One region of the Pseudomonas sp. LBUM1674 genome, then DNA from elsewhere that is predicted to be linked to it. Evidence: riboswitches for the same ligand, from Rfam matches in the RefSeq annotation. Region 1 holds a riboswitch; each other region holds the start of a gene.
What was found. Region 1 has a riboswitch for cobalamin ahead of ACA067_RS10975 (ABC transporter substrate-binding protein). Riboswitches for the same ligand answer to the same signal wherever they lie in the genome.
Positions count from the first base shown of each region.

Region 2: linked by a shared signal. The riboswitch ahead of cobO (cob(I)yrinic acid a,c-diamide adenosyltransferase) and the one ahead of ACA067_RS10975 (ABC transporter substrate-binding protein) in region 1 are both predicted to bind cobalamin.
Region 3: linked by a shared signal. The riboswitch ahead of ACA067_RS18005 (CbtB domain-containing protein) and the one ahead of ACA067_RS10975 (ABC transporter substrate-binding protein) in region 1 are both predicted to bind cobalamin.

Region 1 is NZ_CP166779.1:2,339,801-2,350,030, forward strand. Features, by position in the region: gene ACA067_RS10960 (efflux RND transporter permease subunit) at 1-2,144, shown strand, start outside; gene ACA067_RS10965 (ABC transporter ATP-binding protein) at 2,157-2,948, opposite strand; gene ACA067_RS10970 (FecCD family ABC transporter permease) at 2,945-3,961, opposite strand; gene ACA067_RS10975 (ABC transporter substrate-binding protein) at 3,958-4,971, opposite strand; cobalamin riboswitch at 5,115-5,308, opposite strand; gene ACA067_RS10980 (alpha/beta fold hydrolase) at 5,692-6,588, shown strand; gene ACA067_RS10985 (aliphatic sulfonate ABC transporter substrate-binding protein) at 6,811-7,785, opposite strand; gene ACA067_RS10990 (TOBE domain-containing protein) at 8,011-8,226, shown strand; gene ACA067_RS10995 (aliphatic sulfonate ABC transporter substrate-binding protein) at 8,488-9,429, shown strand; gene ACA067_RS11000 (LLM class flavin-dependent oxidoreductase) at 9,442-10,230, shown strand, end outside.
Region 2 is NZ_CP166779.1:5,202,396-5,212,625, reverse strand. Features, by position in the region: gene ACA067_RS23825 (DUF2066 domain-containing protein) at 1-1,040, shown strand, start outside; gene ACA067_RS23820 (AI-2E family transporter) at 1,076-2,149, shown strand; gene hda (DnaA regulatory inactivator Hda) at 2,380-3,084, shown strand; gene ACA067_RS23810 (C40 family peptidase) at 3,300-3,950, shown strand; gene ACA067_RS23805 (C40 family peptidase) at 4,116-4,655, shown strand; gene ACA067_RS23800 (O-methyltransferase) at 4,672-5,325, shown strand; gene ACA067_RS23795 (PQQ-dependent sugar dehydrogenase) at 5,440-6,753, opposite strand; cobalamin riboswitch at 6,870-7,103, shown strand; gene cobO (cob(I)yrinic acid a,c-diamide adenosyltransferase) at 7,185-7,796, shown strand; gene ACA067_RS23785 (cobyrinic acid a,c-diamide synthase CobB) at 7,793-9,193, shown strand; gene bluB (5,6-dimethylbenzimidazole synthase) at 9,190-9,840, shown strand; gene cbiB (adenosylcobinamide-phosphate synthase CbiB) at 9,837-10,230, shown strand, end outside.
Region 3 is NZ_CP166779.1:3,912,015-3,922,244, reverse strand. Features, by position in the region: gene metH (methionine synthase) at 1-802, opposite strand, end outside; gene nfuA (Fe-S biogenesis protein NfuA) at 999-1,583, shown strand; gene cobM (precorrin-4 C(11)-methyltransferase) at 1,725-2,471, opposite strand; gene ACA067_RS18015 (cobalamin biosynthesis protein) at 2,553-2,966, opposite strand; gene ACA067_RS18010 (CbtA family protein) at 2,963-3,670, opposite strand; gene ACA067_RS18005 (CbtB domain-containing protein) at 3,682-3,885, opposite strand; cobalamin riboswitch at 4,005-4,232, opposite strand; cobalamin riboswitch at 4,414-4,627, shown strand; gene cobW (cobalamin biosynthesis protein CobW) at 4,725-5,786, shown strand; gene cobN (cobaltochelatase subunit CobN) at 5,790-9,698, shown strand; gene ACA067_RS17990 (magnesium chelatase ATPase subunit I) at 9,787-10,230, shown strand, end outside.

The sequences.
Region 1 (10,230 bases):
CCGTGCGCTGGACCGAAGTCACCGAAGAAGGCTTTCAAGGCGGCCCGGTGATGCCCGACAGTTATCAGGGCTCGCCCTCGGACATCGAACAGCTGCGGCAGAACATCACCCGCGCCGGCATCGTTGGCAGCCTGGTGGCCAGCGATTTCAAATCGAGCATGCTGATCGTACCGCTGCTGGACAAGGCCTCGGCCACTGGCCAGAGTATCAACTACCATCAATTTTCACAGATGCTCGAAGCGCAATTGCGCGACAAGATCGAGTTCGCCGGTGACAGCGCGGCGCGCCAGGCCGGGGAAGAGGGCAAGGGCCACTACAAGGTCCGGGTGATCGGTTTTGCCAAGCTGATGGGCGACCTGATCGATGGCTTGATTCAGGTGATGATGTTCTTCGGCCTGGCTGTGGTCACCTCGCTGGTGATCATCTACCTCTATACCCGTTGTGTGCGCAGCACCTTGCTGGTGGTCGGTTGTTCGCTGATTGCGGTGGTCTGGCAACTGGGCATCGTCGCCTGGCTGGGGTATGCCATCGACCCCTACTCGGTGCTGGTGCCGTTCCTGATCTTTGCCATCGGCGTGTCCCACGCGGCGCAGAAGATGAACGGCATCATGCAGGACATCGCCCGCGGCACCCACAAGCTGATCGCCGCACGCTATACCTTCCGCCGTCTGTTCATTGCCGGCGTCACTGCGCTGCTGGCCGATGCCGTGGGCTTCGCGGTGCTGATGCTGATCGACATCCCGGTGATCCAGGACCTGGCCATTACCGCCAGCATCGGTGTGGCGGTGCTGATTTTCACCTCGCTGTTGCTGATGCCGGTGGCGCTGTCCTATGTCGGCGTCGGTGCAAAAGCGGCCGAGCGTGCGCTGAAAATCGACACGCGGGCCACCGCGCATGAGGGCTTCGGCAAACTGTGGGACAGCCTCGATCGCTTCACCACACCGAAGTGGGCCACCGGCGCCGTCCTGGTGGCCGCCTTGCTCGGGATCGGCGGCTTTGCGGTCAGCCTGCAGCTGAAGATCGGCGACCTCGACAGCGGTGCCCCGGAGTTGCGCGCGGACTCGCGCTATAACCGTGACAACGCCTACATCACCCAGCATTACGCGCTGTCCAGCGATCTGTTCGCGGTGATGATCAAGACCCCGGTGGAAGGCTGTCTGAATTACCAGACGCTGATCCTCGCCGACCGCCTGGCCTGGGAACTGCAGCAGTATCCCGGCGTGCAAGCCACGGCATCGCTGGTCAACGCGGTACGCCAGATCACCGCGGGATCCTACGAAGGCAACCCCAAGCTCAACAGCATCCAGCGCAACCAGAACGTGCTGAACTATGCCGCGCAACAAGCCTCGGTCAACTCTCCGGAGTTGTTCAATACCGACTGTTCGCTGATGCCGGTGATCGCTTTCCTCAAGGACCACAAGGCCGAGACCCTGGATGCCGTGGTGGCCATTGCCGACAAGTTCGCCAAGGACAACAGCACTCCGGACCGTCAGTTCCTGCTCGCCGCCGGCACCGCCGGCATCGAGGCGGCGACCAACATTGTGGTGCGCGAGGCCAATCGGACCATGCTGTTGTACGTCTACGGGGCGGTGACGCTGTTTTGCCTGATCACCTTCCGCAGCTGGCGCGCCACGCTGGTCGCCCTGCTGCCGCTGGTGCTGACCTCGATCCTCTGTGAGGCGTTGATGGTGGTCATGGGCATCGGCGTGAAGGTCGCAACGCTGCCGGTGATCGCCCTCGGCGTCGGCATTGGCGTCGACTACGCGCTGTACCTGCTCAGCGTCCAGTTGCAGTACCAGCGTCAGGGCCAGTCGTTGATGCAAGCCTACCGCAACGCCGTGTCGTTCACCGGCCGGGTGGTGGGGCTGGTCGGTATCACCCTGGCTGCCGGCGTGGTGTGCTGGGCCTGGTCGCCGATCAAGTTCCAGGCGGACATGGGCATCCTGCTGACCTTCATGTTCCTGTGGAACATGTTGGGTGCATTGATTCTGATCCCGGCGTTGTCGCATTTTCTGTTGCGCACTGATCATGTCCTGGGCAAGAAAGCAGAGGGGGTGGCCCTTGAAGAGTCTGGTGCCGAGGGATCGCAGGGGATGGAGCACTGCGTTTCTGAACGGCGTGGCGAAGACAGGCTGCGTGTGTAAACTTGCGGCGAGTCAAACAGAACGAAACCGCAGAACCCGCGCACCGTCGAAAGGGTCGGTCAGGTAATGCGCGTGCACGCCAAATGTCTCCAGCAAGCGCTGCGGGGTCAGCACCTCCAGCGGCTTGCCGAGGGCCACCAGTCGCCCCCGTTCCAGTACCGCCAGACGATCACAGGTCAGTGCCTGGTTCAGGTCATGCAGGGCGATCAATGTCGTCACCGGCAGCGCCTGCACCACGTTCAGGATCGCGAGCTGATGCTGGATATCCAGGTGATTGGTCGGCTCGTCCAGCAACAGAATCTGCGGGCGCTGGGCCAGGGCGCGAGCGATGTGGACACGCTGGCGTTCACCGCCGGACAGACTGTGCCAGGTACGGTTTTTCAGGTGCGCCGCATCGACGTCGCACAGCGCCTGCTGGACGATGGTAGCGTCCTCGTTCGACCACGGGCTCAAGGCCGACAGCCACGGTGTCCGGCCCAGGGCCACGGCATCAAACACATTGATGGCGTCCAGGGTGTCGGCCTGTTGCTCAACCACCGCCAGGGTTTGCGCGATGGTCCGCCGTGATAGCGCCTTGAGGCGCTGGCCGTTGAGTTGGATGTCACCCCGGCTGGGGACGCGCACGCCGGCCAGCAGTTTCAGCAGCGTGGATTTTCCCGAACCGTTGGGCCCGACGATGCCCAGGGTTTCTCCCCGTCGGATGTCCAGGTGGATATCGTGCAGCAGTTCAGCGTCGCGGACTCGGAACCCGAGTCCGGAACAGCTCAGCACGGATTCGCCGATAACAGGTGTGAGGGCATTCATCGGGCATTCCTCCTGCCGATCAGGATCAACGCGAACACCGGAGCGCCGACCAATGCCGTGATGACTCCGACCGGGATCACCTGGCCTTTGATCAGTGTCCGGGAGAGGACATCGGCGGCGATCAGAAACACTGCACCCCCCAGCGCACTGGCCGGCAGCAGGCGCGCATGCCGGGTGCCCAGCAGCAGTCGCACGGCATGGGGAATGACCAGCCCGACAAAACCGATGGAGCCGACAATCGACACCATCACTGCCGTCACCAGTGCGGCGCAGCTGATCAGCAGCAATTGCACGCGGCGTACCGGGATGCCGAGCGAGGCGGCCGAGTCGGCGCCGAAGGTGAAGGCGTCCAGTGCCCGCCGATGCCACAGGCAAACGGCAAGACCGGCCATAGCAACCGGGACGGCCAGCCACACCGACGGCCAGCGCACCCCGCTGAGATTGCCCAGCAACCAGAACATGATGCCGCGGGCCTGTTCGGAACTGGCCGACTTGGTGATCAGGAACGCCGTGAGCGCATTGAATAGCTGCGAACCGGCAATCCCCGCGAGGATGATCTGCGAGGTACCGCCGGGCGAACCGCTGGCACGGGCCAGCAAAACCACCACGGCGAAGGCGGCAACCGCCCCGGCAAACGCGCCGACCGACAGCGAAATCAGTCCCGCCCCCAGGCCCAGCAATGCCACCAGCACCGCGCCCGTCGAGGCGCCGGCGGAGATGCCGAGCAGGTAGGGATCGGCCAGCGGATTGCGCAGCAGCGATTGCAGGATCACCCCGCAAGTGGCCAGACCCGCACCGCAGGCCGCGGCCACCAGCGCGCGGGTCAGGCGATAATTCCAGACGATGCCTTCGTCGATCGGGTCGAGGACATAGCCGGCAGCCCACAGTTTGTTGGCCAGCACCTGGAACACCACGCCCGGAGCGATCGGCGTTTCACCGATGGCCACTCCGGCAATGACGGCCAACAGCAGGGTCATTGCGGCGAGCAATGTGCGAATCAGCGTCCTGGTCATTGCGGCAGGTCATAGCCGTCGATGGCTGATGCCAGGGTGGCCAGGCCGTCGAACATTCTGACGCTGGCCTGCATGGCCATGGCGTCGAGAATGATGATGCGGTTGTTTTTCACCGCGTCCATGTTGCGGGTCACCGGGTCGCTGCGCAGGAATGCCAGTTTCTTCAGATGGTCGTCAGCGGGAAAGCGACGGCGATCCATGCGTGCGATGACCAGGAACGTCGGGTTGGCCTTGGCGATGGTTTCCCAGCCGACGGTCGGCCATTCTTCGTCGGATTGCACCACGTTGCGCACGCCCAGGGTGTTGAGCATGAAGTCGGGAATGCCCTTGTGTCCGGCGACATAAGGGTCGATGTCCAGACTGGCACTGGAGAACCAGAACAGCGCGCTGGTGTGCTTGAGGTCCTTGTTCTGCACCGTGGCGACAGACTTCGCCAGGCTGGCCTTGAGTTCGTCGTTCAACTGCCGGCCGCGTTCCTGCACATCGAAGATCTCGGCCAGTTGGCTGATGCTTTTGTAAATGCTGTCGATGCGAAACGCCTCCAGCCGTGTGCCGTCGGCGCCGACCAGATTGTCCTTGGCTTCGCAGTCGGAAGGCATCAGGTAGGTCGGGATCTGCAGCTCGTGAAACTGCTCGCGGGTACCGACCACGCCTTGCGGGCCGACCATCCACTCCAGTTCCACCGCCACCAGCTGCGGGCGTTTGCCGATCACCGCCTCGAAACTCGGCTCGTTATCGGCCAGGCGCGGGATCGGGTCGTTCACTGTCTTGTACTTGGCCAGCACCTCGTTGAACCACAGCGACGTGCCAACCAGTTTGTTGCCAAGCCCCATGGCGTAGAGCATTTCGGTGCCGGCCTGGCCGATGGTCACGGCGCGGCTCGGTGCCTGCTCGAAGGTCAGGGTGCTGCCGCAGTTCTCGACCGTCAGGGGGTAGTGGGTCGGGGCCGCATGGGCGAGAGTGGACAGACCCAGCGCAGTGACGAGGGTGGCAAGGCGTGACAGCAGCATGACGCAAACTCCAGTTGACCGTACTCGGGGCAGGGGGCACGGACTGGAAACACATCATCGAACGCTGCCGTTAAAGCACTGGCGTGGCGATCACAGCAGGTGACGCACGGCGCAAGGATGTCCTTCCCGGACACCCCGCCGGTTAGTGATTAGCTTGGCCGGCAGGTCTCCTGACTGATGCGTCATCGCCTGGCTCCAGCCTTCCCGGAAGCGATCCCAGTGGCAGTTCAGGAGCAGGCTCAGCACCTACAGTTGCGGGGGCAGTTCCGATTGATGCCGTGTCGGGCATCTCGGATTCCCTATTAATCCCATGTGGAAACCGGCGGCCGGCATGGTAGTCGATCATGCCGTTCAACGGTCCAGTATTTTTTCTCGTGTGCCGATTCCAGGGTGCAAGTGCGCGTTGAAGGTCAATCAGCACCAAAGTGCTGCACAGGCTTGCAGACCGGGAAATACCTGCTTAACTCTGAACCTCTGGTCAGTCAGTGACTTATCGGTCACAGAGCGCTGCGTAACACGCTCGCGCTGTCGCCGCTTGCCCGTGATGCAGGTTAAACCCCAGGAGGCCCATGCGTTGACGTTTGAAAACCACCTTGAGCTTTTAATGTATTTACCTGGCACTTCGCTGTCGGTTCCACCCGTACTGCTTTGTGCGATAGGGCCCTGTGGGCATCCCTCACGCTGTGCGCTCAGTCCAATGGGTTCAAGGAAGAAAATGACATGATGCCGAAAACCGCCATCGTCGAGATTTGCGATAAGTACAAGATTTATACCGAACACTATCTCAACGCCGCCGCTGACAAAACCATCATTCTGGTCAACGGCTCGCTGTCAACGACCGCATCCTTTGCCCAGACGGTGCGTTACCTGCAGCCGCAATTCAATGTGGTCCTCTACGATCAGCCCTATGCCGGTCAGTCGAAACGACACAACCTCCACGGCCAACCGATCCGCAAGGAAGACGAGGCAGCGATTCTGCTGGAATTGATCGAACACTTCAGTGTGCACCATGTGCTGTCCTTTTCCTGGGGCGGTGCGGCGACCCTGGTGGCGCTGGCCCAGCGGCCACAACGAATCGAGAGGGCGGTCATCAGTTCTTTCGCAGCGCGCATCAATACACCGATGCGCGATTACCTGGAACGCGGCCTGCACGTACTCCAGGCCTGCGATCGCCTCAATGTCGGACGCTTGATCAACAACACGATCGGCAAGCACCTGCCCTCGCTGTTCAAACGCTTTAATCACCGCCATGTCAGCAGCCTGGCGGAGCACGAATACAGGCAGATGCATTTCCACGTGAATGAGGTGCTGACCCAGGACACCCACTGTTACATCACCTGTGCCAATGCCATCGACATCCCGCTGCTGTTTGTCAACGGCGAATGGGATGAATACACCTCGGCGGAGGACGCCCGGCTGTTCGGCGAGCATGCTCCTCAGTCCGAGTTCCATACCGTCACGAACGCCGGGCACTTCCTCGATATGGAGCACCCGGCAGCCTGGCATGAAACCCGGCAGGCCTTGCTCGGTTTTCTGCAGCCGGCGTCCGGGATGCGGGGTGGTGACGAGCCCTTTAGCATCGTTAAACGTAGTGAGTGCCGGGTTGCGGCAGGATAGCTGGGGGGCTGGGCGCCAATAGCACAGTCTTGTCGAACGCGTGTGGCGAGGGAGCTTGCTCCCGCTGGACTGCGCAGCAGTCCCTCTTCTGGGGCCACTGCGCAGCCCGGCGGGAGCAAGCGCCCTCGCCACAGGGTTATGTGTTCACCTGTCGAGCTGACCGGGTTCGAATCTCAGGACGAAACGCTTCGGCCAGTCGGCCGGATTCAACGGCAATCGTTCTCACGGCTTCCAGATTTCAACATCCTTCGCATCCACCGCCTTGGGCAATAACCCCGCGGCAAAAAACGCATCGGCGATTTTCTGCTGCTCACCCAACTGATCACCTTTCACCGGCTGCACCTGATAACTGCGATGGGTGTTGGCGGTCTCGACGGTCGCCACATCCAGGTTGCCCCACAACGGGCTGAGTATTTTCGCCGCTGCACCGGGGTTGGTTTTCACCCATTCGCCGGTCTTGTGCAGTTGCTCGTAAACCAGCTTGAGCACCTCGGGATGCGCCTTGGCGTAGGGGGTGCTGGTCAGGTAGTAGCGTTTGTAACTGGCCAGGCCTGCGCCGTCAGCCAGGGTGCGCGTCGGCAGTTGACGTTGTGCGCTGGTGAGGAAGGGTTCCCAGGTGACCCAGGCGTCGACCTTGTTGTTCTCGAAGGCGGCCCGGCCATCGGCGGGCGACAGGTAGGCCGGCTCGATGTCGGAAAACTCCAGACCGGCTTTTTTCAGGGCGGCGATCAGCAAATAGTGGGAGCCGGCCGCCTTGGTGACCGCGACTTTCTTGCCTTTCAAATCCGCCAGTTGCTGCAGTGGCGAATCCTTGCGCACGACGATGGCCTGGGCCGAAGGCGAGGGCGCTTCCTGGGCAAAATAGGTCAGCTTGGCCTGGGCGGCCTGGGCGAAAATCGGCACGGTGTCGGCCACGTCGGCACTGATGTCGACATTGCCGACATTCAACGCTTCCAGCAGTGGCAAGCCACTGGAAAACTCATGCCAGCTCACATCGATGTTGTTCTGCGCGAGGGTTTTCTCCAGGGTGCCTTGAGTTTTCAACAGCGTGATCAGCGTCGATGACTTCTGGTAACCGATGCGCACCGTCTCCCGGGCCTGCGCCGGGAGGGCGAAGGACAGGGCCAGTGCAATGGCAAGGCCGGTCAGTAGCGGGCGACGGAGTTTCGCTTCAGGGTTTTTGGTGGGCTTGGACATGGCACGCTCGCTATTCAGCAGGAGAGTAGGGCTATCTGCCATGAAGCATATGGTTCTAAAAAACTTTTTATAAATAATTTTTTAGCATTAGCTTAGTGATTTTGTATATTCCATTCGGGAATAAATAAATAGTTATTTATTCCTTTTATTGTTATCCCAGGAGGTGCACCTTAGAGGCCTGCACATCAGTGCGAATTTGCCCAACACCAGACAGGAAGCCTCACCATGACCATCAAAGCGATCAACGTACGTAACCAGTTCAAGGGCGTCATCAAGGAAATAGTGGAAGGCGAAGTGGTCTCCGAAATCGATGTGCAAACCGCCTCGGGCATCGTCACCTCAGTAATTACCACCCGCTCGGTGCGTGACCTTGAATTGAAGATCGGTAGCGAGGTCATTGCCTTCGTCAAATCCACCGAGGTCTCGATCGCCAAACTCTGACCGGGCCGGCCACAAGCCTTGAATCTCAAGACCCCGCGGCTTCGCTCTTCTTTGCCCCATCGGTCGGGCAGATATCGAAGCCGTTCACGAACCGTCCGACGCAACCGGCATAACCATATAATTATATGATTCTTTCATAATTATTGATCGCTAATATAATCAAAATTGCTTTCTGGCTCGCCCTCGAAACCTCGCTGGACGCAACACGGCTGACCCGGTTTTTTGCTCGGCCTCTTCGAACCAACCCACTCAAGGTCTTTCATGAAGTTGAAAAAACTCATCGTCGCCGCCAGCCTGTTGTTCGCCGCAGCGGGGGCTCATGCACAGCAAGCCATCGATATCAGCTACCAGCGTTCTTCGACCTTGTGGATTCTGCTCAAGCAGAACGGCCAGCTGGAAGAGCGTCTCAAACCCCTGGGCTTCACCGTCAACTGGCATGAATTCAGCACCGGCCTGCTCAGCTCCCTTAACGCCGGCAGTGTCGATTTGCACGCCGACGTCGCCGACGCCTTTGCCCTGTTCACCCAGGCGGCCGATGCGCCGCTGACTTATTACGCCAGGGAAAATCCATCGTCCAGCGCCCAGGCGATCATCGTTGCGGACCATTCACCGATCCGTAGCGTCGCCGACCTGAAAGGCAAGACAGTCGCCGTCTCCAAGGGCTCGGGCAGCAACTTCCTGTTGATTTCGGCCTTGAAAAAAGCTGGCCTGACCCTCGCCGACATCACCCCGCGTTACCTCGAAGCACCGGATGGCGGCGCGGCATTCGCCAACGGCAGTGTCGATGCCTGGGCTATCTGGGACCCGTTCCTGGCCACCCAGCAACTGGATCATCACGTGCGCGTGCTGGCCGATGGCAAGGACGGTGTGGCCAATTACAACCGCTTCTACCTGGCGACGTCGGAGTTCGCCAATGCACACCCGGACGTGTTGCAGGTCACCTTCGACACCCTGCGCGAGACCGGGCAATGGGTCAAAACGCACCCGCAAGAGGCCGCGAAAATTCTCGGACCGCTGTGGGGCAACATTCCCCCGACCACGGTGGAGCTGGCGAACACCCGCCGCAGCTACGACATCGTGCCGGTCAAGGTCGATGAACTGGCCGAGCAGCAACGCATCGCCGATACCTATTACGCGGCGAAGCTGACGCCCAAACCGTTGAAGGTATCCGACATCGCTGTCTGGACGCCGAAGGCGCAGTAAGGGGGCGTTGCCATGAGTCGTCAAATTCACCTGTCCGCCTTTTTGCTGACCGGCCCGGTCGTCCACAGTCACGCGGTGTGGCGTCATCCGGAAACCGTCGGTAACTACCTCGAACCCGAGTACTACGCGCGCGTTGCGAAAGTCGTGGAGGAGGGCTTGTTCGATTTTCTGTTCTTCGCCGATCGCCTCGCGGTCGGTGACCAGATGGGCGGCTCCCGGGATCTGGCCTTGCGCTATGGCGCCCAGGACGCGACCCGCCTGGACCCATTGCCGATCCTGTCTTACCTGATCGGGCAGACCCGCAAGCTGGGCCTGGGCGCCACCCGTTCCACCACCTATTACGAGCCGGCGCATATCGCCCGGGAATTCGCCACCCTGGATCACCTGTCCAGGGGCCGCGCGGCCTGGAATATCGTGACCTCGATGAACGACAGCGAAGGGCGTCTGTTTGGCAAGGACAAGCACCTGGAGCATGACCTGCGTTACGACCGTGCCGACGAGTTCGTCGAAGTGGCGTTGAAGCTGTGGCGCAGCTGGGGTGCGGACGCGCTCAAGCTCGACCGGGAAAGCGGGGTGCTGGCCGATCCTTCGCAGATCCGGTCGGTGCAGCATCAGGGTGAGTGGTTCAAGGTCCAAGGCCCGTTGAACATTCCGCGCACACCCCAGGGGCGACCGGTGCTGATCCAGGCCGGCTCGTCCGGTCGAGGCCGGCGTTTCGGCGCGCGTTGGGCCGAGGCGATCTTCACCATTCATCCGCACTTGAACGCCATGCGCGCCTTCCGTGACGACGTGCGGGCGCAG
Region 2 (10,230 bases), 2.9 Mb from region 1:
TGTTTATGGGCGGTTTATCGTTGGTCAGCCTCGCCAGTCATGCCGAAACCGTCAAAGGCCTTTATCAGGTGCGCGAGCCTGTCAGCAGTCAGGCGCCCGAGGAGCGCGATCAAGCCACCCAGCGCGCGCTGAATACATTGGTGTTGCGTCTGACCGGTGATCCCAAGGCGGCGCAAAGCCCGGGGTTGGCGGCGCTGCGCAAGGATCCGCAACAGATCATCAGTCAATTCGGTTTTGATGCCGGCCCGCCGGAAGTACTGAAGGTCGATTTCGACCCGGCCACCACGGAGCAGGCGTTGCGCCGTGCCGGATTGTCGCTCTGGGGCGCGAACCGACCGTCGATCCTGGGCTGGTGGTTGAACGATGCCGCCGAGGGCTCGAGCCTGGTGGGCGATGGTCAGGCCAGCGCGACGCCTTTGCGCCGCGCGGCACAATACCGTGGTTTGCCACTGCGCTTGCCGCTGGCGGACTTGAATGAGCAGATCGTTGCCACCGCACCGAATCTGGAAGGCGCGGATCCGGCGCCGTTGCGCGGTGCTTCGGCCCGTTACAACGCCGATGCCTTGCTGGCCGTGCATGCCCGTGAAGAAGGGGGGCAGTGGCAAGCCAAGTGGCGCTTGTGGCTGGGCGATCAGAAAGAGGCCGGCAGTGTGCAGGGCGCGGATCAGGCCGCCGTGGCCGATGCCGTCATGTTGGCGGTCAGTGCGCGTCTGGCACCGCGGTTTGTGGTCAAGCCGGGTGCTTCGAGTGAACAATTGCTGGAAGTGCAGGGCATGAACCTGGAGCGCTATGCGGCCCTTGGGCGTTTGCTCGAACCTTTTGGTGCGCGTCTGCAAAGCGTCGACGGCGACCGGATTCTCTATCGGGTCAATGGCAGCGCCGAACAGTTGAAGGCACAGTTGTCCCTGGCCAGGTTGCAGGAAGTTCCGGCCGGTGAGGCGCCAGCCCCCGCGACCCCTGCCCAGCCCTCGGTTGATGGCTCGGTACCTGTCGTGGCGCCGGCTCCGAAACCGACGCCGCAGCTGCGTTTCCGCTGGTAAGTTGTTCTTTCCTTATATAGAAGCTGGAGTGGTTCATGGCCGATACGCGGCGTTGGTTCTGGTTGGGTGGGGTGATCCTGCTCTGCGCGTTTGTCTGGCTGTTGCATCCGATCCTCACGCCATTTCTGGTCGCGCTGCTGCTGGCCTATCTGTTCGACCCTCTGGTGGATCGGCTGGAGAAAGCCGGTTTGTCCAGGACCTGGGGCGTGATCGCGGTGTTTGCGCTGTTTACCTTGATCTTCACCACCTTGCTGTTGGTGTTGGTGCCGATGCTCGCCAAGCAGTTGTTTCGCTTGTACGAACTGACGCCGCAGATGCTCGACTGGTTGCAGCACAGCGCACTGCCCTGGGCGCAATCGAAATTTGGCCTGTCGGACGGTTTCTGGAAATTCGACAAGCTCAAGGCAGCGATCAGCGAACACATGGGCCAGACCACTGACATTGTCGGTGTGGTGCTGAGTCAGGCGACGGCTTCCGGGCTGGCGTTGATTGCTTTGCTGGCCAATCTGGTGCTGATCCCGGTGGTGGTTTTCTACCTGTTGCGGGACTGGGACCTGATGATGGCCAAGATCCGCGGTTTACTGCCACGTGATCGGGAAGAGCGTGTGGTGACGCTGGCCGGTGAGTGCCATGAAGTGCTGGGTGCATTCGTGCGCGGGCAGTTGCTGGTGATGGTGGCGCTGGGCGTGATCTACGCGGCGGGCCTGATGCTGTTAGGGCTGGAGTTGGGGCTGTTGATCGGCCTCATTGCCGGTCTGGCCGCGATCGTGCCGTACATGGGCTTTGTCATCGGGATTGGTGCGGCGTTGGTTGCCGGCCTGTTCCAGTTCGGTGGCGACCTGTACCCCATGGTTGGCATCGTCGCAGTATTCATGGTCGGTCAGGCGCTGGAAGGCATGGTGCTCACGCCGTTGCTGGTGGGGGACCGGATCGGTCTGCATCCGGTGGCGGTGATCTTCGCGATTCTGGCGGGGGGCGAGCTGTTCGGCTTTACCGGCGTGCTTCTGGCATTGCCGGTGGCGGCGGTGATCATGGTCCTGGTGCGTCATGTGCATGATTTGTACAAGGATTCAGATATGTACAGTGGCGTCGACGAGCCTGATCTCTGAGGTGGGTTGACGGTTGCTCGGGGGCGGCCTGGTTCATCGCCAGGTTGGCCCGCCTCTGTTGCATGGCTATCGCCCTTGGCGCCAAAGAAACTGTCATAAAACCAGTGCGTTAACGCAAACCGTTGATTTTGCTTGTGGTCTGTCGCATTGTGCGGTCAGCTTCACGGGTATAAACTTCGCAAACTTTACACAGAGGCCACTAACGGTTCCCCTGGAACTGTTCAGTCAGCATGAAACCGATTCAGCTGCCCCTAGGTGTGCGTCTGCGTGATGACGCTACCTTTATCAATTACTACCCAGGCGCCAATGCCGCTGCACTCGGCTATGTCGAGCGGCTATGCGAAGCCGACGCCGGCTGGACCGAAAGCCTGATTTATCTCTGGGGCAAGGACGGGGTAGGGCGTACGCATCTGTTGCAGGCGGCCTGTCTGCGTTTCGAACAGTTGGGGGAACCGGCGGTGTATCTGCCGTTGGCCGAGCTGCTGGATCGTGGCATCGAAATCCTCGACAACCTCGAACAATACGAACTGGTCTGCCTGGATGACCTGCAGGCGGTTGCCGGGCGTGCGGATTGGGAGGAGGCGCTGTTCCATCTGTTCAACCGTCTGCGTGACAGCGGTCGGCGCCTGTTGATCGCCGCTTCGACGTCCCCGCGTGAGCTGCCGGTCAAGCTGGCGGATCTCAAATCCCGCCTCACCCTGGCCCTGATCTTCCAGATGCGCCCGCTCTCCGACGAAGACAAATTGCGCGCCTTGCAACTGCGCGCTTCTCGTCGCGGCTTGCACCTGACCGACGAAGTCGGGCATTTCATCCTGACGCGTGGCACTCGCAGCATGAGTGCGCTTTTCGAGTTGCTTGAGCGCCTCGACCAGGCGTCTCTTCAAGCCCAGCGCAAGTTGACGATCCCGTTCCTCAAAGAAACGTTGGGCTGGTAAAAGGCCATGCCTGACGCAGGTTTCGGCAGTTTTCAGACGTCAGAAAATCTGCATTCCTACAGGTCAGCAGGCTGCGCAACGACTAAATGGGGCTTAAGCGCTTAGATGTAATCGAGAAGCAGGAAAGTCACATCAAGGTCGATTGAATTTGCAAATGAGCATGATTGCGGGCATAGTCGCGGCTTCTTTTATAACTATCAGCCACGGTCGTGCCCATGCTAATGCGCTTCGCACCCCTCGTGCCTCTCGCACTCGTCACCCTGTTGTTCGGTTGCGCTGCTCATTCTCCAGTGCCCCAGCAAGAGCAAAAACAGCAGGTTATCAATTCAGTTACCGCCCAATCGACTTCCGTTCTTCTGCAGGAAGCGATTGAGCAAGAGGCGGCCACCGATAAAGAACTGGCCAGCTTCGCCAATGGCAAGTCGTACCAGCTTCCGGTTCTGGCCGACAGCATCCTCGAACGCGGCATGGCCCTGATCGGTACCCGTTACCGTTTCGGTGGCACCTCCGAAGCCGGCTTCGATTGCAGCGGTTTTATCGGTTATCTGTTTCGTGAAGAGGCCGGTATGAACCTGCCGCGCTCCACCCGCGAAATGATCAACGTCGACGCCCCGCTGGTCACTCGCAGCGATCTGAAACCCGGTGACTTGTTGTTCTTCGCCACTAACGGCCGTCGTGGGCGCGTCAGTCACGCCGGGATCTACCTGGGCGACAACCAGTTCATCCATTCCAGCAGCCGCCGCAGCGGGGGTGTCCGGATCGACAGTCTGGGCGACAGCTACTGGAGCAAGACCTTCATCGAAGCCAAGCGCGCACTCGCGATGGCGCCAACGACAGGCCCGGCGATCGTCACGGCACGCAAGTAAGCGGACATTTTGTAGGGTGAACTTAAAGTCTTACTTGAAGTTTGCCACGCAGCAGCTAAAATCCTGATCTAATATTGATGGCAAACCGCCTGCGTCCTGCGCAGGCGGTTTTCTTTTCTGCCCTGTCGGTGGAAAAAGCCGCAGCCAGATCAGGATGTTCTGCCTATGACGATGTCGGCCCGCCTCGCAATCCTGTGCTTCGCAGCGCTGCTCAGTGCCTGCGCCAGCCGCACACCGCCGCCACCGGCGCCGGTGATTCGCGCGCCGCTGATTTTCGGTCCCTCCCAAGCCTTTTCTCCCGCCGCCGAAGACGTACTGTTTCGTGCGCTCGGCCTCGTCGGCACGCCGTATCGGTGGGGCGGCAACACGCCAGATTCGGGCTTTGATTGCAGCGGGCTGATCGGTTACGTCTACCGCGATGTTGCCGGTATTTCCTTGCCGCGCACGACTCGCGAGATGATCGGCATGCAAGCGGCCAGTGTCGGCAAGGAAGGCCTGCAAACCGGCGACCTGCTTTTTTTCGCCACCAATGGCGGCTCCCAGGTCAGCCACGCCGGGATCTATGTCGGCGAAGGTCGCTTCGTCCATGCCCCGGCCACTGGCGGTACGGTGAAGCTCGACAGCTTGTCCAAGGCTTATTGGCAGAGAGCCTACCTGAGCGCCAAGCGTGTGCTACAACCAGAGCATCTGGCCCATAACCCATAGATTGCAGAGTCTGGTCATGACCGCTCGCACGCTCAATCTCGATGATGCCCTGTATCAATACCTGCTCGACGTCTCCCTCAGGGAGACGCCGCTGCTCAAGCGCTTGCGCGATGAAACCCAGGCGCTGCCCATGGCGCGTTGGCAGGTGGCGCCGGAGCAGGGGCAGTTCCTCGCGTTGCTGGTGAAACTCACCGGCGCCAGGCGTGTACTGGAAGTGGGTACCTTCACCGGTTACAGCGCCTTGTGCATGGCAGCGGCGTTGCCGGATGAGGGTTCGCTGATCTGCTGCGACATTCCCGGCGACTACAACGCTACCGCGCGCCGTTACTGGCAGGAAGCGGGTCTGGCGCAAAGGATTGATCTGCGGTTGGCGCCTGCGCTGGAAACCCTGGCCGAACTGGATTGCCCGGGACAGTTCGACCTGATCTTCATCGATGCCGACAAGGCCAATTATCCGAGCTATCTGGAGCATGCGTTGCGTTTGCTGCGGGTCGGTGGCCTGGCGGTGTTCGATAACACATTGTGGAGTGGGCGGGTGCTTGAGGAGAATCCTGAAAGCGCAGACACCCGGGCCATCCAGGCGCTCAATCTGGCCTTGAAGGATGACTTGCGGGTGGATCTGTCGTTGTTGCCGTTGGGGGATGGGTTGACGCTCTGTCGTAAACGTTAAACGCGATCCCTGTGGGAGCGGGCTTGCCCGCGATTGCGGTGGGTCAGACAGCATCAATGTTGAATGTGCCGGCCTCATCGCGGGCAAGCCCGCTCCCACAGGTCATGTGTACAGCTATCGCGCTGTCGACACCCGCCACACCTTGTTCCCCACATCATCAGCCACCAGCAATCCTCCCTGCCGATCAATCACCACCCCTACCGGGCGGCCCATGGCTTTTTCGTCGTCGGTGAGGAATCCGGTGAGCACATCAACCGGCTGTCCGACCGGTTTTCCCGCGCTGAATGGTACGAAGATCACCTTGTAACCACTGTGCGGATCGCGGTTCCACGAGCCATGCTGGCCGATGAATGCGCCCTCCTTGAACTGCGTCGGCAGAGTGTTGCCTTCAGCAAAGGTCAGGCCCAGCGATGCCGTGTGCGGGCCGACGGCGTAGTCCGGCGCAATGGCCTTGGCCACCAGGTCCGGATTCTGCGGGGTCACGCGTGCATCGACATGTTGTCCGTAATAGCTGTAAGGCCAGCCGTAGAACCCGCCGTCCTTCACCGAAGTGATGTAGTCCGGTACCAGGTCGCTGCCGATTTCGTCACGCTCATTGACGGCTGTCCACAGCGCACCGCTCTGGGGTTCCCAGGCGAGGCCGTTGGGATTGCGGATCCCCGAAGCGAAGATCCGATGGTTGCCGGTGGCGCGATCCACTTCCCAGATCGCCGCGCGACCTTCTTCCTGGTCCATGCCGTTTTCGGCGACATTGCTGTTGGAACCCACCGTCACGTACAGCTTGCTCCCATCCTTGCTGGCGATGACGTTCTTGGTCCAGTGATGATTGAGCGTGCCGCCCGGCAGATCGACCACTTTGATTGGCTGCGACTTGATCGCCGTATCGCCATCTTCATAGTGGAAACGCAGCAAGCGGTCCGTATCGGCAACGTACAGGTCAGTTCCGACCAGGGTCATGCCGAACGGCGAATTGAGGTTTTCCAGGAACACCGTACGGGTTTCGGCAATGCCGTCGTGGTCCTTGTCCCGCAGCAGCGTGATGCGGTTCGGGCTCGGTATGGCAGCACCGGCACGACCCATGACTTGCTTCATGACCCAGCCTTTAACGCCTTTGCCATCATCGGGCTTGGGTGGCGCATTGGTCTCGGCGACCAGCACGTCGCCGTTGGGCAACACGTAGAGCCAGCGCGGGTGATCGAGGCCTTCGGCAAAGGCGGCGACCTGAGTTCCCGTCGCCGCGACGGGTTTTGCGCCGTCCGGCCAGCCGATCGCCGGGGCGATGTTCACCGTCGGGATCAGGGTCTTGTTCGGTTCTGGCAGCTTGGGCGACGGACCGGTGCCGTCCATGACTTGCAGGCTGGAGGTTTCACCACAGGCGGCGAGCCCTCCGGCGAGCGCGATGACGAGAACGAGCTGGGGCTTGCGCATGCTGATCTTCCCTATGGACGCGTTGATACAATCATAGAGAAGCCGGGAGGTGCGATGGTTCAACCGGTCAGTCGCGAGCCTCTTTCTCAATTGACGCTCCACCCCCAACCCTCTAACCTTCGCGGCTTGTTTCAGGTGCTCTGTGGCCATGGCCGACAGAGTGAAACAGGGAAGTCGGTGAGTGACTGTCTTCGAACGATGAAGAGTCATGATCCCGACGCTGCCCCCGCAACGGTAAATGAGTGAAGACTGCGCCTTGAGCCACTGTGTCGAAAGCCGACATGGGAAGGCGCGCAGTCAGGCCAGCGCCGCTCATGAGCCCGGAGACCGGCCTGATCCATCCAGCGGCATCACGGTGGGCGATGCCAGGCTTTTTGCCGTCTATTCTTGTGCCTGCCCGCCGTTATCCAGCCTCAACGGAGAGCTCCCCCATGACTGATACCCCCGATCGTGATGAACGTCACCTGGCGCGCATGCTGCGCAAAAAAGCCGTGATCGATGAACGCATTGCCAATTCCCCGAACGAATGCGGCCTGCTGCTGGTGCTGACCGGCAACGGCAAAGGCAAGAGCAGCTCGGCCTTTGGCATGCTCGCCCGATCCCTGGGCCATGGCATGCAGTGTGGCGTGGTGCAGTTCATCAAGGGCCGCAACAGTACCGGCGAAGAACTGTTCTTCCGCCGTTTTCCAGAGCAGGTGCGGTTTCATGTGATGGGCGAGGGCTTCACCTGGGAAACCCAGGATCGCCAGCGTGATATCGCTGCCGCCGAAGCCGCATGGGCAGTGTCCCGCGAACTGCTGAGCGATCCGTCCATCGGTCTGGTGGTGCTCGATGAGTTGAACATCGCCCTCAAGCACGGTTATCTCGACCTCGATCAGGTGCTCAGTGATTTGCAGGCGCGTCCGCCGATGCAGCATGTGGTGGTCACCGGTCGCGGTGCCAAACCGGAAATGATCGAGCTGGCCGACACCGTCACGGAAATGGGCGTGATCAAGCACGCGTTCCAGGCCGGTATCAAAGCGCAAAAAGGCGTCGAATTGTGAGTCAACCACGTCATTGCCCGGCGGTATTGATCGCCGCGCCGGCCTCCGGTCAGGGCAAGACCACCGTCACCGCCGCGCTGGCCCGCTTGCACCGCAATCAGGGGCGCAAGGTGCGGGTCTTCAAGTGCGGCCCGGACTTCCTCGACCCGATGATTCTCGAGCGCGCCAGCGGTGCGCCGGTGTATCAACTGGACATGTGGATGGTCGGCGAGCAGGAAAGTCGTCGACTGTTGTGGGAAGCCGCAGCTGTTGCCGACCTGATCCTGATCGAGGGCGTGATGGGGCTGTTCGACGGTACGCCGTCCAGCGCCGATCTGGCGCGGCACTTCGGTGTGCCGGTGCTCGGAGTGATCGATGGTACCGCGATGGCCCAGACCTTTGGTGCACTGGCCCTGGGGCTGGCGCGCTATCAGCCGGACTTGCCGTTTGCCGGTGTGTTGGCCAATCGCGTGGGCACGTTGCGCCATGCGCAGTTGCTCGAAGGCAGCCTGACTGAAGGCTTGCGCTGGTATGGCGCCTTGTCCCGGGAGACCGGGATCGAACTGCCGAGCCGGCACTTGGGGCTGGTTCAGGCCAGCGAGTTGAACGATCTTGATCTGCGCCTCGACGCAGCGGCCGATGCCCTGGCCAGCAGTTGCGAGGTGGCGTTGCCGCCGGCAGTGGAATTCGCCGCCCCCGATGTGATCGCTGCCGAGCCTTTGTTGGCCGGCGTGCGGATTGCCGTGGCCCGTGACGAAGCCTTTGCCTTCACCTACGGCGCGAGCCTGGATCTGCTGCGAGCCATGGGCGCCGAGTTGCTGTTTTTCTCGCCGATCCGTGATACCGGATTGCCGGAGGCAGACAGTCTCTACCTGCCGGGCGGTTATCCGGAATTGCACCATGTGGCACTGTCACAGAACACATCGATGCTCGACGCGATTCGCGCTCACCATGCCGCGGGCAAACCGTTGTTGGCCGAGTGTGGTGGCATGCTTTATCTGCTGGATTCGTTGACCGATGTCGAGGGCACTCGTGCTGAACTGGTCGGCTTGCTGGCCGGAGATGCGGTGATGCAAAAGCGTCTGGCGGCGTTGGCCCTGCAGGCGGTTGAGCTGCCGGAAGGTTTGTTGCGTGGGCATACTTATCATCATTCGCTGACCAGCACCGGGCTTGAGCCGATTGCTCGTGGGTTGAGCCCGAATGGCGGGCGTGGGGCGGAGGCGGTTTATCGTGAGGGGCGGATGACGGCCTCTTATGTGCATTTTTATTTTCCGTCCAATCCATCGGCGATTGCCGCATTGTTCGCGCCTGACCTTGAAGCCGCCATCGCGAGCAAGCTCGCTCCCACATTAGAAAGTGTGTTGCCTGAAGAAACGCGGTCCACTGTGGGAGCGAGCTTGCTCGCGAAGAGGCCATGACTGACAACGCATTCAGCCAGGCCGAACGCGAAGCGGTTTACCGTGCGATCGCCGAACGCCGCGACATGCGCCACTTCAGCGGTGGCACCGTCGCGCCCGACTTACTTCGACGCCTGCTCGAAGCCGCCCACCAGGCCCCGAGCGTGGGCCTGATGCAGCCCTGGCGCTTCATCCGCATCAGCGACCGCGCCTTGCGCGGCAAAATCCAACAACTGGTGGAAGAAGAACGCATCCGCACCGCCGAAGCCCTCGGCGAGCGCAGCGACGAATTCATGAAGCTCAAGGTCGAAGGCATCAACGACTGCGCTGAAGTGCTGGTCGCCGCGCTGATGGACGATCGCGAGCGCCACATCTTCGGCCGCCGCACCTTGCCGGAAATGGACATGGCCTCCTTGTCCTGCGCGATCCAGAACCTGTGGCTGGCGTCCCGTGCCGAAGGACTGGGCATGGGCTGGGTCTCCTTGTTCGAGCCGCAAGCCCTGGCCGACTTGCTGCAAATGCCCGGTGGCGCCAAGCCGTTGGCCGTGCTTTGCCTGGGCCCGGTAAAGGAATTCTATCCGGCACCGATGCTGGCGCTCGAAGGCTGGGCGCAGACGCGTCCGCTCGGCGAATTGCTGTATGAAAACTATTGGGGAGTGAATCAATGAGTGTGGCGTTATTGAGTGTCGCCGCGGTGGCGCTGGATGCGCTGCTCGGTGAACCCAGACGCTGGCATCCGCTGGTGGCGTTCGGCCGTTTTGCCGACCGGATCGAGCAACGTTTCAACAGCGAAGGTCGCGGCTGGCGCAGTCACGGCGTCACCGCCTGGGTCATCGCGGTCGTGCCGCTGACCTTACTGGCCACGGCTTTATCCTGGGCGCCTTATGTCGGCTGGATCGTCGAAATCCTCGCGCTCTATTGTGCCCTCGGCATGCGCAGCCTCGGTGAACATGTCGAGCCAGTGGCCAAGGCCTTGCGCAGCGATGATATTGAAGAAGCACGCAAACGCGTGGGTTATCTGGTCAGCCGCCAGACCAGCGAACTGGATAAAACCGAAG
Region 3 (10,230 bases), 1.6 Mb from region 1:
CCTTGTTCGACAGCTCTTCCAGGTACGGGCGCAATTCGCTGGCACCGAGGGCGCAGTTCAGCCCGACCGAGATCGGCTTGGCGTGGGCCACGGAGTTCCAGAAGGCTTCGGTGGTCTGACCCGACAAGGTGCGGCCCGAAGCGTCGGTGATGGTGCCGGAAATCATGATCGGCAACTCGACGCCCAGTTCTTCGTAAACCCCTTGTACGGCAAAGATCGCGGCCTTGGCGTTCAGGGTGTCGAAGATGGTTTCGATCAGGATCAGGTCGGCGCCACCTTCGATCAGGCCCTTGGTGGCCTCGGTGTAGTTTTCCACCAGTTCATCGAAGGTCACATTGCGATAGCCGGGGTTGTTCACATCCGGCGACAGCGAGCAGGTACGACTGGTAGGACCGAGAACACCGGCGACGAAGCGCGGCCGGTCAGGTGTTTCCAGGGTCTTGGCGTCCGCCACCTGGCGTGCCAGGCGGGCACCTTCCACGTTTAACTCGTACGCCAGGTCCTGCATGCCGTAGTCGGCCTGGGACACCTGGGTGGCGTTGAAGGTGTTGGTTTCCAGAATGTCGGCGCCGGCATCCAGATAGGCCTTCTCGATCGAGCCGATCACGTCCGGGCGGGTCAGTATCAACAGGTCGTTGTTGCCCTTGACGTCGCTCGGCCAGTCGGCGAAACGTTTGCCGCGGTAATCCTGCTCCTCGAGCTTGTAGCTCTGGATCATCGTGCCCATGCCGCCATCGAGTATCAGGATGCGCTCTTTGAGGGCGTGCTTGAGAGCTTGAAGGCGAACACTGCGATCGGACATTGGGACTACTCGGAAAGACCATGACGAAGGGCCGGGATGATAGCAAACCTGTGCGGTTTTGGAGCATGTCGCGGTTTTGCATGAATCTCGCTCATGTTGGCGCGCCGCCAGACCCGCACTTTCCCGACAAAAATACTAGGACTTTGTCCGGCGCGTTGATTGGCGTAAACTGCGCCCAAGCCTGCGAGGAGTTTCCATGACCGCTATTACCATTACCGACGCCGCCCACGACTATCTGGCCGATCTGCTCTCCAAGCAGAACACGCCGGGTATCGGCATCCGCGTCTTTATCACCCAGCCTGGCACCCAGTACGCCGAAACCTGCATTGCCTACTGCAAGCCGGGCGAAGAAAAACCTGAAGACACGGCGCTGGGGCTGAAAAGCTTCACCGCCTACATCGATTCGTTCAGCGAAGCTTTCCTGGACGACGCGGTAGTCGACTACGCCACCGACCGCATGGGCGGCCAGCTGACCATCAAGGCGCCAAACGCCAAAGTACCGATGGTCAACGCCGACAGCCCGATCAACGAGCGTATCAACTACTACCTGCAGACCGAGATCAACCCGGGGCTCGCGAGCCACGGCGGTCAGGTCAGCCTGATCGATGTGGTCGAGGACGGCATCGCCGTGCTGAAGTTCGGCGGCGGCTGCCAGGGCTGCGGCCAGGCAGACGTCACGCTGCGTGAGGGCATCGAGCGCACGCTGCTCGAGCGTATTCCCGAGCTCAAGGGTGTTCGTGATGTGACTGACCACACGCAGAAAGAAAACGCCTACTACTAAGGTGTTCGCTGCGACATGAAAAAACGGCACCCGTGAGTGCCGTTTTTTTATGGGTGAAATTCACTGACGCCTTCGCGAGCAGGCTCGCTCCCACATTGAAATGCGATCAACTGTGGGAGCGAGCCTGCTCGCGAAGGGGCCCTATGGCCGATACAAATGCGCATGCCCGGCGCGATACAGCGACGACTCACTGAAGTGATCGCTACCCAACACCCGGCCCACCAGAATCAACGCCGTCCTCCGAAACCCCTTCGCCTCAACCTTCCCGGCAATATCCTCAAGCGTCCCCACCACCCAATCCTGATCCGGCCAGGTCGCCCGGTGAATCACCGCGATCGGGCAATCCGCACCGTAATGCGGCAGCAATTCGACCAGGATCTTCTGCAGATGATTGACCCCCAGATGGATCGCCATGGTCGCCCCGTGTTGCGCCAGGCTGCCCAACTCTTCACCGGCCGGCATCGTCGTCTTGTCGGCGTAACGGGTCAGAATCACGCTCTGTGATACATCCGGCAAGGTCAACTCCGCACCCAGCAGTGCCGCACAGGCCGCTGTCGCGGTCACACCGGGAATGATTTCAAAGGCAATGCCGAGTTCACGCAGGTAGCGAATCTGCTCGCCGATGGCGCCATACAGGCTCGGGTCGCCGGAATGCACCCGCGCCACATCCTGGCCCTTGGCATGGGCACTCTTGATCAGTTCGATGATCTGTTCCAGGTGCAGTTCGGCGCTGTTCACCAGCTGTTCGGCCTGATGACCTTCGAGCACGGCGGCGGGCACCAGGGAGCCGGCATAGATGATCACCGGGCAGCTGCGGATCAGCCGCTGGCCTTTGACGGTGATCAGTTCCGGGTCGCCGGGACCGGCGCCAATGAAATAGACAGTCATCGTCGGTTCCTGTGAAAAAATGGGCTGGGCAAGGCTTCAGATGAAGATTGCTCATGATCGAGGAGGGGATTATCGGGGATTTTATGCAGCGCCGGCCAATGCGAGGGTCGCCTGGGCATATTTCTGTCGCGAGATCAGCAGTTTTACTGGCGCCTGGGCCAGTTGTTCGGCCAGGGCCAGGGCAGCACTTTCCGCTACGCCGTAGCAGCCGGTGCGTTCGAACGCGATGTCCGAATGGTGGCTGAGTTGCGTTTGATAGCTGGCCAATTGTGCGCTGCTGAAATACATCAGCGGCAGCGCGAGTTGTTCGGCGAGTTCGATCAGGCCAGGTTCTTCGCGCTTCAGGTCGATACTGGCCAGGGCCTTGATCTGGTGAAGTCCGATTTGATGCGCCTGTAACGCCTGGTCGAGCAGCGCCCGCAACGTGCTGGCCGGGCAGCCGCGCTGGCAGCCCAGGCCGACCACCAGGGTCGGCGCTGTGCGGGTATCAGTCATGCGTGGTACTGGCCATCGTTCTTGCGGCGGAACAACCAGGCGCTGATCAGGCCCAGGGCCAGCCAGAACGCGACGTTGGTCAGCTGCGAAGCGATTTTGAACTGCGACTCGAGCGCTTCCGGAGCGAGCATCGAATGCACTTCTGGTTGCGGCGCGCCAATCACGTGTGGAACGGCGAGAATGGCCACGCCGAGGATCTTCATCAGCCAGTGACGGCTGAACACGATCAAGGCGATGCCGGCCGCGGTGGAGGCGGCAGTGCCGATCCACCAGATCTGCCGTTGCGCCAGATCGGCCGCGGCAGTCCCCGGCAGTTCAGGCGGCAGGCCGAGGGTCGGCGCGAGCACGAAGGTCGCATAGCCGGCCAAGCCCCAGAGCAGGCCTTGAGAGGTTTTGGTCGGGGCGCGCAAGGTGTAGAGACCGGCAAGCATCAAGGCGAAACCGACCGCTACCACCAGGTTGCCGCCGGTGGTCGACAACACGCGCTGCCAGCCGTCTTCCGGCTCCCAGGTTTCGGCATCGTGGGAATGGGCGGCGACAGCACCCGCGGCGTGCTCATGCACTTCAACAGCGGCCGGCTCGGATTTTTCGTAGGTTTCCGCCTGCAGAATCAGCGGCGAAACCCAGAAGCTTTGCAGCAGGGTCAGCAACAGGGCGGCCAGCAGCCCGGTGAAACCCGCGGTTTGCGCGATACGCTTGATCATGTCGGCAGGTCTCAATGGCACGGGAAAGCGGAGCTATGACGGGTATCGTGGGCGGCATTGTGCACCGCCTCGATGTGCGAGAAACCGGCGAAATACACAAGGCTTGCGCCAAGGATCGACGCACAGGCGGCGGCGGTCAGGCGTTGAGTCAGGGTCGTGGTGCTGCTGGCGGTGCTCTTGTCTGTGTTGCTGCCGGTGCTGCTGATGATCGACATGGCGCTTCCCTCTGGTCTGTCAGCGGGTGAATAGAGCGCATGGAAGATCCCTGCGCATCAGGCGCGCAGAGGCTCAACAGCGCCCGCCCACCGCGGGTTTGTTATTCAGTGAACATGACGTTCACCTGATGTTGCGGGCCGGTCTCCGGGCTCACGAGGGGCGCAGGCTGTCGCCTGAACCTGCAAGCGTCACCTTCCCATGCCGGACTGCTGGCACAGTGGATCTGACGCTTCGCTCGCTTACCGTTGCGGGGGCAGCACCGGACTGACATGGCCTTGAGTAAAGCACATGATTCACCGGTTTCCCGTTTCACCCTGTGAAGGGCACCCGTAACAAGGCGTGTAGGAGAGCATGGGCGGGGGTTGGGCGTCAATTGGCATGGGTTCTCACTTGGATGCCGAATCGCTCCCTTCGCGAGCAAGCTCGCTCCCACATGGGAATGCGGTCACCTGTGGGAGCGAGACCGGCTTGCCGGCGAAGGGGCCGGTGCGGACGCCACAAGACATTGACCCGCCCCCATACCATGCGTAGCCTTGCGCTTTCGAGGTTCTTCGGCGTCTGCCGAAGCTAAGAAGGGAACGCGGTCGATGCCGCGGCTGCCCCCGCAACTGTGAACGGTGATGTTTCGCTGCCACGCCACTGCAAACCCTGTGCAACGGGTTCGCGGGAAGGCGCAGCAAACGCCAGTCGAACGACTGGCACACCGTCAGCCAGGAGACCTGCCTCGACACAGATTCTCACTACAACCGGGCGGGGTGATCCGGTGGCGGAACTCTTGCGCGCGCCTGTCGCAGCGATTGTCGTCCCGTATGCCCGCCACCTTGCCAAAGGGCATCCGATGAAAACACTGGCCAAACTCCCCGTCACCATCGTTACCGGCTTCCTCGGCTCGGGCAAGACCACCTTGCTGCGGCACATGCTCGACAACGCTCAGGGTCGCCGTATTGCGGTGATCGTCAACGAGTTCGGCGAGTTGGGCATCGACGGCGAAATCCTCAAACAGTGCTCCATCGGCTGCACTGAAGAAGAAGCCAACGGCCGTGTCTACGAACTGGCCAACGGCTGCCTGTGCTGCACCGTCCAGGAAGAATTCTTCCCGGTGATGCGCGAATTGGTGGCCCGTCGCGGCGACCTCGACCACATCCTCATCGAAACCTCGGGCCTGGCCCTGCCAAAACCGCTGGTGCAAGCCTTCCAGTGGCCGGAAATCCGCAGCGCCTGCACCGTTGACGCGGTCATCACCGTGGTCGACAGCCCGGCGGTCGCCGCCGGCACCTTCGCCGCATTTCCGGACCAGGTCGACGCCCAGCGCAAACTCGACCCGAACCTGGACCACGAATCGCCGCTGCACGAACTGTTCGCCGACCAACTGGCCAGCGCCGACCTGGTGATCCTCAACAAGGCCGACCTGATCAGCCCTGAAGACCTGGCCCGGGTGCGCCTGGAAGTCGCCGAAGAACTGCCGCCAGCGGTGAAAGTCATCGAAGCCAGCAGCGGCCGCCTGCCACTGGACGTACTGATCGGCCTCGGTGCCGGTTCCGAAGAGCACATCGACAGCCGTCACAGCCATCACGACCATCACCATGAAGGCGAGGACGATCACGACCACGACGCCTTCGATTCGATCTCCATCGAACTGCCGCCAGCTGACGAAAGCCTGCTGCTGGATGCCCTGACCCAACTGGTGGTCCAGCACGGCATCCTGCGCGTCAAAGGTTTCGCCGCGATCCCGGGCAAGCCGATGCGCCTGTTGATCCAGGGCGTGGGCACACGCTTCGACAAGCATTTCGACCGTCAGTGGGGCGCCGAAGAAGCCCGCACCACGCGTCTGGTGTTGATCGGCCAGGAGCTGGATGCCGCGCTGCTCGAAGCGCAATTGCGCGCCGCACTCAGCGTTTAAGCCATGCACCTGCTCAGGACCCAGCCCGGCGGTTTCGTGTCGGATGACAATATTGCCGACCTTGGACAGACCCCCGCCGAGCTGGTGATCCTGTGCAGCGGCGACTCCAGCCTGGCGCTGCTCGCCGAAGCGGCGCAGCAGTTACCGGACGATTACCCGAGCGTGCGCCTGGCCAACCCGATGCAGGTGCAGAATCACGCCTCGGTCGACCTGTATGTCGACGAAGTATTGCGTCACGCCAAGGTCATTCTGATTTCGCTGCACGGTGGCATCGCCTATTGGCGCTACGGCGTGGAGCGGCTGGTGGAGTTGTCCGGGCGCGGTGCGCAGCTGATTCTGGTGCCGGGCGATGATCGTCCGGACCCGGAGCTCAGCGACCTGAGCACCGTGGTTGCGCAAGACCGCGACCGACTCTGGCATTACCTGCGTCAGGGCGGCATGGCCAACGCACTCGACCTGTTTCGCTGCCTCGCCGATCGTTGGCTGGATCGCGACTACGCCTGGGCCGAGCCGCAGACCCTGCCGCGCACCGCGATTTACCACCCACAAAAAAGCCCCGCCGCACTGAAGGATTGGCAAGCCGACTGGCAGGCCGATCAACCGGTAGCGGCCGTGCTGTTTTACCGCTCGCATCTGCAGGCGGCGAATACCGCTTTCATCGATGTTTTCTGCCAGCGTTTGCAGGCGGCGGGGCTTAACCCGCTGCCGATTGCCGTGGCCAGTTTGAAAGAGCCCGGCTGCCTGACCGTGGTCGAGGATCTGCTGGATGAAGTCGCTGCCAGCGTGATTCTCAACACCACCGGTTTCGCCCAGTCCAGCCCCGAAGCGCCGCAGTTGCGGCCGTTTCGCCGCAACATTCCGGTGATTCAAGCCATTTGCGCGCAAGACAACGAGCCCGGTTGGCGCGCCAGCGAGCAGGGCCTCGGACCGCGGGATCTGGCGATGCACATCGCGCTGCCGGAGCTGGACGGGCGGATCATCAGCCGGCCGATCAGTTTCAAGGACCTGGCCTGGCGCAGTGAGCGCAGTCAGTCGGACGTGGTGTGTTATCGACCACAACCGGAGCGCATGGATTTCGTCGCCGAATTGGCACGGCGCTGGATTGATCTGGCCCGGGTGCCCAATGGCGAGAAACGCATTGCGCTGATCCTGGCCAACTACCCGACCCGCGATGGTCGCATCGGCAATGGTGTCGGCCTCGACACGCCTGCCGCCGCGCTGAACATCCTGCGTGCGCTGCACAACGAAGGTTATCCGTTACCGGCCGAATTGCCCGACAGCGGCACCGCGTTGATCCAGCAATTGCTCGGCGGCGTCAGCAACGACCTCGACACCCTCGACCAGCGTCCATGCCAGCAAAGCCTGGCGCTGGACGACTATCAGCTGATGTTCGACGCGCTCCCCGCCGCCAACCGCCAGGCCGTGCTGGACCGCTGGGGCGGCCCCGACAGCGATCCGATGTTCCGCGGCGGGCGGATGATGATTGCCGGGTTGCGTTTCGGCCTGACCTTCGTCGGCATTCAACCGGCCCGGGGTTATCAGGTCGATCCGAGCGCGGTATACCATGACCCGGACCTGGTGCCGCCTCACGGCTATCTCGCCTTCTATTTCTGGCTGCGCAACACCTATGGCGCCCACGGCGTGATTCATGTCGGCAAGCACGGCAACCTCGAATGGCTGCCGGGCAAGGGCGTCGGCCTGTCGGAAAATTGCTGGCCGGATGCGCTGCTCGGGCCGCTGCCGAACATCTATCCGTTTATCGTCAACGACCCGGGCGAGGGCGCCCAGGCCAAGCGCCGTACCCAGGCGGTGATCATCGATCACCTGATGCCGCCGCTGACCCGCGCCGAAACCTACGGGCCGCTGCGCAACCTCGAGTTGCTGGCCGACGAATATTACGAAGCGCAATTGCTCGATCCGCGCCGCGCCCGGGAGTTGCAACGGGACATTCTGCAACTGGTGCGCGACAGCCACATCGACCGCGAACTGCAGCTGGATGAACAACTGGACAGTGATGCCGATGCGGCGATCTGGCTGCCGCGTCTGGACACCTACCTGTGTGACTTGAAAGAGTCGCAGATCCGCGATGGCCTGCACGTGTTTGGCGAGTCGCCGATCGGGCGTTTGCGCATTGATACCTTGCTGGCCCTGCTGCGGATTCCCCGTGGCGACGGGCGAGGGGCGCAATCGAGTGTGCTGCGGGCCTTGGCGAAGGCATTCGAGCTGGGGTTCGATCCGCTGGATTGTGCGCTGGCAGAACCTTGGGCCGGGCCGCAACCCGAACAGCTAAAAGTGCTCAGCAATGAAGTCTGGCGCACGGCCGGCGATACCCGCGAACGCCTGGAACTGTTCGCCGCTCAACTGATTTCGCAGACAGTGGGTACCGAGTTCGAGCTACCCAACCCTATTCAAGCCAACCCCGGCCCCTGTGGGAGCGAGCTTGCTCGCGATAGCGGTGTGTCAGGTAAATCAATGTCGACTGACACTCCGCTATCGCGAGCAAGCTCGCTCCCACAGGAAGCAGGCTTGCTCCCACAGGAGGTAAGTTGGTCTGACGTGAGCGCCATCATCGACAACCTGCGCGAGGTCGTCGCCCCCCGTCTGGATGCCTGCGGCCCGGCGGAAATGCGCGGTCTGCTCGATGCCTTGAGCGGTCGTTTCGTCATGGCCGGCCCCAGTGGTGCACCCAGCCGCGGGCGCCTGGACGTGCTGCCGACCGGACGCAACTTCTATTCGGTGGACGTGCGCAACCTGCCGACCACCACCGCGTGGCGCATCGGTTTCCAGTCGGCGAACCTGATGCTTGAACGGCACCTGCAAGACCACGGTGATCACCTGCGCCAGCTCGGCCTGTCAGTCTGGGGCACCGCGACCATGCGCACCGGCGGTGACGACATCGCCCAGGCCATGGCGCTGATGGGCGTGCGGCCGGTCTGGGCCACTGGCAGTCAGCGGGTCGACGATTTCGAGATCCTGCCGCTGAGCGTGCTCGACCGTCCGCGGGTGGACGTGACCTTGCGCGTGTCCGGCTTCTTCCGCGATGCCTTTGCCAACCTGATCCGCCTGTTTGACGCGGCCGTGCAAGCGGTCGCCGCCCTCGACGAGCCGGACGACCTCAACCCGTTGGCGGCCAAGGTCCGCGCCGAGCGTGAAACGCTGCTGCAATCGGGGCTGGATGAAGAGACCGCGCGCCGCCAGGCCGGTTGGCGCATCTTTGGTGCCAAACCCGGTGCATACGGTGCGGGCGTGCAAGGCGCGATCGACGGTCGGCTGTGGCAAAGCCGGCAGGACCTGGCCGAGGTTTACCTGAACTGGGGCGGTTACGCCTATGGCGGTTCCGACGAAGGCACCGCCGCCCGTGAACAGTTCGCCCAGCGCTTGAGCCAAGTGCAAGCAGTGCTGCAAAACCAGGACAACCGCGAGCACGACTTGCTCGATTCCAACGACTATTACCAATTCCAGGGCGGTATGCTCGCCGCCGTGGAAAGCCTCAGCGGCGAAGCGGCGGCCAGTTACCATGGCGATCACAGCCAGCCTGACCTGCCGAAGATCCGCACCTTGAAGGAAGAGCTGAACCGGGTGATCCGTTCCCGGGCGGCCAACCCGAAGTGGATCGACGGCGTGAAGCGCCACGGCTATAAAGGCGCGTTCGAACTGGCGGCCACGGTCGACAACCTGTTTGCCTTCGACGCTACGACGCAGTTGATTGACGATCACCAGTACGCACTGCTGGCGGACGCTTATCTGCTGGACCCGGCGACCCGGGATTTTGTTCGCGAGCACAACCCCCATGCACTGCGCGACATGACCGAGCGCATGCTCGAAGCGCAGCAGCGGGGCATGTGGCAGGAACCGGGGGAGTACCGCGAGGCGCTGGAGAATTTGTTGCTTGATATAGAAGAAGACAGCTAATGCGCCGCAAAACCCTGTGGGAGCGAGCTCGCTCCCACAGGGATTAAGGTGCTGCTGATGGATCACCGACCATGACCGAGTATTAAAGATGACCGACACCCCGCATTTCCCCCTCTCCGCCGTGGTCGGCGCCGACGACTTGAAACTCGCCCTCTACCTCACCGCCATCGACCCGAAAATCGGCGGCGTGCTGATCGAAGGCCCGCGCGGCATGGCCAAATCAACCCTGGCCAGAGGCTTGGCGGACCTGCTCGCCAGCGGTCAATTCGTCACCTTGCCCCTGGGCGCTACCGAAGAACGCCTGGTCGGCACCCTCGACCTCGACGCCGCACTGAGCGAAGGTCGCGCGCAATTCTCCCCGGGCGTGCTGGCCAAGGCGGACGGCGGTGTGCTGTACGTCGATGAGGTCAACCTGCTGCCCGATCACCTGGTGGACCTGTTGCTCGACGTGGCCGCCAGCGGCATCAACCTGATCGAACGCGATGGCATTTCCCATCGGCATTCGGCGAAGTTCGTGCTGATCGGCACCATG